DNA from 2 places in the Paraburkholderia sp. UCT70 genome. Region 1 is predicted to be linked to the other one. Evidence: riboswitches for the same ligand, from Rfam matches in the RefSeq annotation. Region 1 holds a riboswitch; the other holds the start of a gene.
What was found. Region 1 has a riboswitch for cobalamin ahead of cobW (cobalamin biosynthesis protein CobW). Riboswitches for the same ligand answer to the same signal wherever they lie in the genome.
Positions count from the first base shown of each region.

Region 2: it holds a riboswitch for cobalamin, as region 1 does, so the genes downstream of both, OKW41_RS44350 (TonB-dependent receptor domain-containing protein) here and cobW (cobalamin biosynthesis protein CobW) in region 1, are expected to answer to the same signal.

Region 1 covers NZ_JBNPVZ010000002.1:1,832,960-1,837,131, forward strand. The annotation lists gene OKW41_RS10830 (cobyrinate a,c-diamide synthase) at 1-83, opposite strand, end outside; gene cobO (cob(I)yrinic acid a,c-diamide adenosyltransferase) at 87-689, opposite strand; gene OKW41_RS10840 (cobalamin biosynthesis protein) at 686-1,180, opposite strand; partial or broken gene cobA (uroporphyrinogen-III C-methyltransferase) at 1,196-1,933, opposite strand; cobalamin riboswitch at 2,129-2,388, opposite strand; cobalamin riboswitch at 2,469-2,746, shown strand; gene cobW (cobalamin biosynthesis protein CobW) at 2,949-4,040, shown strand; gene cobN (cobaltochelatase subunit CobN) at 4,055-4,172, shown strand, end outside.
Region 2 covers NZ_JBNPVZ010000004.1:4,027,125-4,031,296, reverse strand. The annotation lists gene OKW41_RS44350 (TonB-dependent receptor domain-containing protein) at 1-1,092, opposite strand, end outside; cobalamin riboswitch at 1,183-1,446, opposite strand; gene OKW41_RS44345 (ATPase) at 1,666-2,025, shown strand; gene OKW41_RS44340 (cell division protein ZapA) at 2,022-2,336, shown strand; RNA gene ssrS (6S RNA) at 2,402-2,583, shown strand; gene OKW41_RS44330 (EVE domain-containing protein) at 2,726-3,184, shown strand; gene OKW41_RS44325 (SIMPL domain-containing protein) at 3,430-4,155, shown strand.

The DNA of each region.
Region 1 (4,172 bases):
AAGGAAGTCCCCTGGGGGGACGCCGCGGAGCAAGTCCTCTTGGGGGGCGCCCCGGACGAAGCACCGTTGGGGGACGCCGACATCGCTCAGAACTCCACGCCGCGCTGCGCCTTCACACCTTGCTCGCGATACGGATGCTTGATTGCGCGCATTTCGGTGACGAGGTCGGCGGCTTCGATCAGCGCGTCCGGCGCATGGCGTCCGGTCACGACGACATGCAACATCGGCGCACGCGCGTTGATCACCGCGAGCACTTCGTCGAGCGGCAGGTATTCGTACTTCAGCACGGTGTTCAGCTCGTCGAGGATCACCATCTGGTAGTCGCCGCTTTCGATCATCCGCCGCGCTTCGTTCCAGCCTTTGCGCGCGGTCGCGATGTCGGCCTCGCGGTTCTGCGTGTTCCACGTGTAGCCGTCGCCCATCGTGACGAAATCGCATTGCGCGATCGCGCCGAGGAAATCGCGCTCCGACGTATGCAGCGCGCCCTTGATGAACTGCACGACGCCGAGCCGCATGCCGTGGCCGAGCACCCGCACGGCCATGCCGAACGCGGCCGTGCTCTTGCCCTTGCCGGTGCCGGTGTTGACGATCAGCAGGCCTTTTTCGACGGTCGCGCTGGCCTGCTTCTTTTCGTGGCCTTCGCGGCGGCGTTCGGTCATGCGTTGATGCGATTCCGGATCGGTTTTCATCGAGGGTCCTGGTCTTGAGAGGCGGGATGGGATGGGGGCGCGTCGCTAAGGGCAGCGTTGTTCGCCGCTGCGATCGCCACCGTGATGCCGGCGTGCGCGGTCTTGCGTACGATTAGACGCGCCTTTTGCGCGGTTGTGGTGGAGTCCGGCGCCGTGGCCGCCAGCAGCGCGCACGGCTCGCACACACCATCGACGCCGAGATGCGCGTGTGCCGCCGCCGACGGCGACGCGACCGGTACCGCGGCGATCTGCTCACGGCTGAACAGTTGCAGCGGCAGCTGATGACGTGAGCAGAATTCGAGCAGACCGGCTTCGTTGGCTTTGGTGTCGATCGTCGCGATGGCGCGGATCTGCTCGAAGGTATTCGATCCGAGCGCTGCGCGGACGGCGGCTTCGATCTCAGCGGCTTCGCTGTGCAAGCGGCAACCGATGCCGACGCTTAGCGTTTTGATCGCGCGTCCGAGTCCGTGTCGTGTCGCGCTCGCTGCCAGTTCGTGAGCAAAGCCGGCGTCGCGTTTGGCCGCATCACGCGCCAGTGCGAGCGACGCCACACCGCCGATCACGACGATCGCCGGCGAGCCGAGCCCCGCGCGCGCCACCGCCCCGGCGAACTCGCGAAGCGGCGCGAGCACATGACGCTGCTCAGGCCGCGTCGCCGACTCGATCGCCGCGCACGGCGTGTCGGCGGACATGCCGGCAGCCAGCAATGCGCGGGCGATCTCGCCGAGCCGGCGCATGCCCATGTAGATCACCAGCGTCATGCGCGTCGCGGCGAGCGCGGCCCAGTCCGGTTCGCCACTGCCGGCGCCGTGGCCGGTGACGAACACGACGCCCTGCGCGTGATCACGATGCGTGACCGCGATACCGAGGGCCGCGGGCGCCGCGATGCCGGCCGTGATGCCGTTGATCACGTCGACTTCGATACCCGCGGCCTGTAGCGCCTGCAACTCTTCGCCGCCGCGGCCGAACACGAACGGATCGCCGCCCTTAAGCCGCGCGACGCTGCGCCCCGCGCGCAGATGCCCGAGCATTTGCGCGACGATGTCGGCTTGCGGCGTGGACGGATGGCCGCCGCGTTTGCCGACGTACACGATTTGCGCGTCGGTGCGCGCGAACTGCAGCACGTCGGGATTCACCAGATCGTCGACGAGCACGACATCGGCCTGCGCGAGCGCGCGGGTGGCCTTCAGCGTGATCAGTTCGACGTCGCCGGGACCGGCGCCGATCAGCCAGGCGCGCGTCATCGCGGCGTGCATTGCGCGCGCCATGCGGTGATGGAAGAAGAGAAGCAGCGTGCGACAGCGCGCGCGGCGGTGAATATAGAGGTCATGCGGAATTGCGAATCCGGGCACGCGCGATGCCGCGCTGCTACGCCTTCACATCCGTTCCCCGCGGATTCCGGCGGCCGGCGGCGCCACGTGATGCACGGATGCAATGCGGCACCGCCTCCGCGTCTGGCCGGTATCCGGGCTGGCGGCCTCATGCGCTTCGCCTTCCCGTCCCGGTTTGTGGATTCGCGGGACAGTGGCATCAAAAAACGCATGCGCGGCACGTCGGAATCGAAGGCGAATCGAATCGCGCGCCGCAGGTCGCTTACCGTTGCGGGGACAGCACAGGTTGAACGCGCGAGGCGCTGCCTGTTTCCCGTTTAACTGCACACGCGAGCGCATGTGCGGGCACCAAACGCGCGCATACGATAGCACATGGCGCCTTGCCGGATAAGCCAGGGCGGCGCTTTCCGGCTCTGTGCGTTCCTTGACTGCGCAAGGCCGCGGGCCTACACTCGCACGCACTTTGGGTGCTCGCGTGCGCGCTCGTGCGCATGCAGTTAAACGGGAAACAGGGAGCCACCTGCTCTGGAGCGGCTAACCTGTGCTGTCCCCGCAACGGTAAGCGAAAAGCGGTTCCGGCTTGATAGCCGGGCACCGCAGTGCCGGCTTCGATGTCCTCGCGCAAGGTCGCGTGGACATTTCACCACTGGACGAGAAACCACTCGGCCGGGAAGGGGAAGCGGCGCTTTCGCCAGCCCGGATACCGGCCCAAAGAAGCAGAACGACCGCCGCGGGGATGCGGCGGCGCGTTCATGACCTCAGTTCCGCTTTCTGTATTTCCGTTGTCGCGGCAATGCCGTCGTTCGTCCCCGTGTCTGGTGATCGCTGGTACTGCTGCGCGTGCTTCATTCGCTCCATTCGCCAGCCGACGCGGACCCACGCGCGGACTTTCCGGCATACCGTTCAACGCCAAGGGATGGACCTCACGATGCAAACTCAATTGCGCAAGATCCCCGTCACGATCGTCACGGGCTTTCTCGGCAGCGGCAAAACCACGCTGCTGCGGCACATTCTTCAGCATGCGGCCGGCAAGCGCATCGCGGTGATCGTCAACGAGTTCGGCGAGCTCGGCATCGACGGCGAAATCCTCAGGGGCTGCGGCATCGGTTGCGATGAAAACGGCGTCGAGACCGAAGGGCAATTGTATGAACTCGCGAACGGTTGTTTGTGCTGCACCGTGCAGGAAGAATTTTTCCCGGTGATGGAAAAGCTCGCGGAGCGCCGCGACGAACTCGATCACGTGCTGATCGAAACGTCGGGCCTGGCGTTGCCGAAGCCGCTCGTGCAGGCGTTCAACTGGCCGCAGATCCGCAATGGCTTCACGGTCGACGCGGTGGTGACGGTGGTGGACGGCCCGGCCGCCGCGAGCGGCCAGTTCGCCGATAACCCGGTCGCCGTCGATGCACTGCGCAAGGCCGATCCGAATCTCGATCACGAGTCGCCGCTGCACGAGCTGTTCGAAGACCAGTTGTCGGCGGCCGATCTGGTGATTCTGAACAAGACCGATCTGATCGACGACGCGCGGCAGCACGAGGTCGAAGCCGCGATCCGCGCGGAGATTCCGCCGCAGGTGAAGATCGTACGTGCGCAGCAGGGGCGGCTCGACCTGCATACGCTGCTGGGCCTCGAAGCGGCGTCGGAAGAGACGATCCACCTGCGTCATGACCACCACGGTTCCGCCGACGACCCCGATCATCACCACGATGAATTCGATTCGGTCGTCGTGCAGGCATCCGTACCGTCGCGCGACGCGGCGCTCGCCGCCTTGCAGACGCTCGTCGAAACCCACACGATTTACCGTGTCAAAGGCTTCGCGGCACTGCAGGGCGCGGCGATGCGTCTCGTGATCCAGGGCGTGGGCCGGCGCTTCGACAGCTACTTCGACCGGCGCTGGCAAGCGGGTGAAAATGGCGACGGCGCGTTGAGCCGCTTCGTGCTGATCGGCTTAGACCTCGACCAACACGCGCTGCAACAGGCGTTCGACGCAGCGCTCGACGCGACGTCGAACGCGACAGCATAAACGGGCGCACCAGCATGCATCTGCTGCGCACGACGCCGGGCGGCTTCGTCGACGATACGCAGGGCGTGATCCGCATCGATCAGCAGCCCGCCGATATCGTCGTGCTCAGTTCCGCCGACACCACGCTGTCGC
Region 2 (4,172 bases), on a different contig from region 1:
CTTCTGGTTCGCGGCGAGCGCGAAATCGTTCTGCCACGTGTACTGACGATTGTCGGTATCGAAGCGGCCGTTGTAGATGCCATTGGTGTTCGACACGCCGCGGTCGTCGCCCTCGGCGAGCGTGACGTGGGTGGTCCACCAGTCGGTCAGCTTGCCGTTCGCGAATACCGACACCTGACGCACCTTGCTATAGAGATTGTTCAGATCGATGGGCTCGCCGTACGCATTGTCGTAGCTGTTGTCGTTGTTCGACTGGAAGTAGCTGACGCCCGCGTCCCACCTGTCGGTGAACTTGTGACGCAGCGACGCGCTGATGCTCTCGTTCAGATTGCCGTTTGCGTTCGGATTCGCGTTCGGCGCCTCGAGCGGATTGAGCGACGAAAAGCCGTCGTCCTTCGTGCGTGCGAGCGAAATATTGAAAGTCGTGCGGCCGTCCTGATCGAGCGCGCCGTTCACGCCGGCCGTTTGCGTCTGCGTGCGGTAGCTGCCGTAGCCGACCGAAAAATTGAAACGCGGCGGATGATCGCCGCCGTCTTTCGTGAACACCTGCACGACGCCGCCGATCGCGCCCGAGCCATACAACGCCGACACGTTGCCGTTCACCACTTCGACGTGATCGACCTGATCGAGCGGAATCTGCGCGAGTTGAGCTGTGCCGAGACTCACCGAATCGACGCGCACGCCGTCGATCAGCAGCAGCGATTGCGTCGACGATGCGCCGCGCAGAAAGAGGCTCGTGGTCGAACCGGGGCCACCCGTGCGCGAGATTTGCGCGCCTGGCGCGAGTTGCAACAGGCCGGGCAGATCGGTCGCGGTCGTGTCGGCGATGTCCTGCTGATCGAACTGCGTAGTCTGCGGGATCGCATCGCGCAACGCTTGCGGTCCGCGTTGCGCGGTCACGACGATCGGCGACAGCACGTTGCCCGACGCATCGGTGGAAGTGAGATTGGCCGCGTCGGCAACGTTTGCGGCGCTCGCAGCGGTTGCATCCGTCGCGGACGATGAAGACGCGGGCTCGGCGCTTTGCGCATGCACGACGAGCGGCAGGCTCGCGAACGCGAGCAGCGTTGCGCGGGCGATGGGGGACAGCATGGGATGACATTCCTGTGGATGGCGTGCGCGGCCTGCTTCCCCGCGGGCCGACGCGTCACGAGCGCCCCCTTGTTTAGCGTTTTCGCGGGGGGACGTCCCTCTTTTCTGGCCGGTATCCGGGCTACGACACATCGATCCGCCTTCCCACGCGTGACGCGCAGTGGCACACTCGCACGTTGAACTTCCAACCTTGCGACCAGGACCGACCTGCATGAGCACATCACATGCGGTCGCTTACCGTTGCGGGGGCAGCGCAGGTTCGCGCATCCGGTTTTGGCACCGCGCGCGCCCTGCTTCCCGTTTAACTGCGCGCGCCGAAAAGCGCGCGCGGGCACCAGAGTGCGGGAAGTTTAGGAGCGGCCTCGCGGGGCGTCAAGAAAGGTCGACCGGAGCGCAATCGGTTCTGTTGAATGCAGGTTATTGTCGGATGGATTGCCGGTTTTTATCTTATGGTCGACGACGCGACACCCAACGAACGTGCACGAAGCGATGCTGTTACGTCTCGAAACGAGACAATTGTCGGAACCTGTAATATTCCGCGCTAAAATGCGATGTCTTTAGAGGACGCAGCACATGCTCACCGAACTCGAATCACTCTCCCAGAACATCGGCAAGCTGATTGCGATCAGCCAGCGCCACAACGAAGCGCGGCTCGCGCTCGAAGAGCAGCTCGCGCAAACGCGTGCCGAAGTGCAAGCCACGCATGCGGAACTCGCGCAATTGCGCGAAGAGCGCGACGCACTGCAGGCGGAACGCGACGCGCTGTCCGCCAAGATCGACGACGCTCAGGTGCGCCTGAATGCGATTCTCGAAAAATTGCCGCGCGCACGCGCGAGCAGCGAACCGGATAACCAGCTCGATCTGCTCGAGTCCGCCCAGCCCGAACACGAGGAAGCGGAAAGCGACGTGAGCCGACACGGAGAAAGCGCATGACCACCAAGCAGATCGAAGTATCGATTCTCGAAGTACCCTATCGTCTCGCCTGTTCGCCGGAAACGGAAGGCGCGCTGCTCGAGGCGGTCGCGCGCGTCGACGCCGAGATGAAGAAAATCCGCAGCGGCAGCAACGTGCGCGGCACCGATCGCATCGCCGTGATGGCTGCGCTGTCGCTGGCATCGGAACTGCTTAAGCTGCAAAGCAGCGTGCGACACGGAGAAGCATTTCCTGCTGAAGAAATCCGGCGTACAATGCAGCAAATGAACGAACAGCTAGGTACTGTGATCGAGCAGTACAGCTTGCAGTAAGCAGTAGTGGGCCGGTTTCGAATCGGTCACGTGTTCAACGGTTTGGGTTGTAGCATCATCGGTTAGCTTCCCTGCCTGGTTCGCCAAGGTCATACATTCCTTGAACCAATGCCATGTGCACGGTTGCGGAAATTTGTAGCACGGGTGTGCGCGTCACTCAGTCTGATGTACCCGAAGTGTTGCTAACTGCGACCAATTCTGAACCCTCGGTTCAGGATGCCGGCCTAGCGGCTAAGGCGGGGACCTTATCTGGAACGGCATCGGACTTCGGTTCGATGCCGTTTTTCTTTGGTCGTCGTTTTTTCGTTTGAGCGCCTTTTTCAGGGGCTTTTCCGTACGCGCCTGCGTTGTTGCGCTTCGTTCAATCTCACACACGCTCACTCCGATTCATGCGCTACTGGCTGATGAAGTCCGAACCGGACGAAGCAAGCATCGACGACCTCGCCAACGCACCTCATCGCACCTTGCCGTGGACCGGCGTACGCAACTATCAGGCGCGCAACTTCATGCGCGACGTGATGCAGGTCGGCGACGGCGTGCTCTTCTATCATTCGAGCTGTCCGGAGCCCGGCATCGCGGGCATCGCGGAGGTCTCGTCGACCGCGTATCCGGACCCGACCCAGTTCGATAAAAAGAGTCCGTACTACGACGCGAAATCGTCGCCGGAAACGCCGCGCTGGATGCTCGTCGACGTCGTGTTCAAGAAGAAAATCGCGCTGATTCCGCTTGCCGCGCTGCGCGAGCATGCCGAATTGCAGGACATGCGCGTGCTCGCCAAAGGCAACCGCCTGTCGATCACGCCGGTGACCGAAGCCGAATGGCGCTTCATCACTAAACAGCTGGTTTAAGGGCGAACGCGCGACGCGGCACCTGTCGTGATCGCATCCAGGTCATCGTTTCCGATGCGGCGGCGAAGCACTAATTGGGGAACCAAGCGTCGGTAAAACCCGCCTAATCGGTCGACGAAAGCGTGAGCTCGAACCGGCCGCTCGACGGCAAGCCGATGCATTCGCCAGCGCATCCGTCAAACCGCGCGCCACCACCCGGCGCTCGCGTCGAACGTGCACAACCTGTTCAAACAAGGATTCCAGTCATGACGACAAAAACCGCACGGTCCCTCGCACTTGCGCTCGCCTTGGGCGCGCCTGTGGCACTCGCACTGAACCCTGCGCCCGCTCGAGCGCAGACCATGATGCCGCAGCCTTCGGGCGTGCTGTCGCTGAATGCGCAGGCGAGCGCGGAAGTCCCGCAGGACGAAGTCGAAATCACGCTGTTTTACGAACAGGAAGCGAGCGAGCCGTCGTCGCTGACGTCGACGCTGAACGAACGCGCCGACGCGGCATTGCAGAAAGCGCGCGGCGTCAGCGGCGTGACCGCGCGCTCGGGCGCGTTCTCGATCTTCCCGTCGACGGACCGCGACGGACGCATCTCGACGTGGCGCGGCCGCACGGAAGTCGTGCTCAAATCGCGCGACTTCGCCGCGGCATCGAAGCTCGCCGGACAGATGGCATCGATCATGCAGGTTGGCAACGTGCGTTTCTCGCTGTCGCCGGAAGCGCAGCGCGCGGCCGAACAGCGGCTCAGCGGCGAGGCGATCAAATCGTTTCGCGAGCAGGCCGCGGCGTCCTCGCAGGCGTTCGGCTTTAGCGGCTATTCGATCCGCGAGGTCAACGTGAATCACAGCGGCGTGATGCCGCGTCCGGTGATGATGATGAGCGCACGCGCGATGGGCGCCGACGCGAAGAGCGCGCCGCTGTCGCTCGAAGGCGGCACGTCGACGGTGACGGTCAACGTGTCGGGGTCGGTGCAGATGAAGTGACGCGCAAGCGCAAGCCC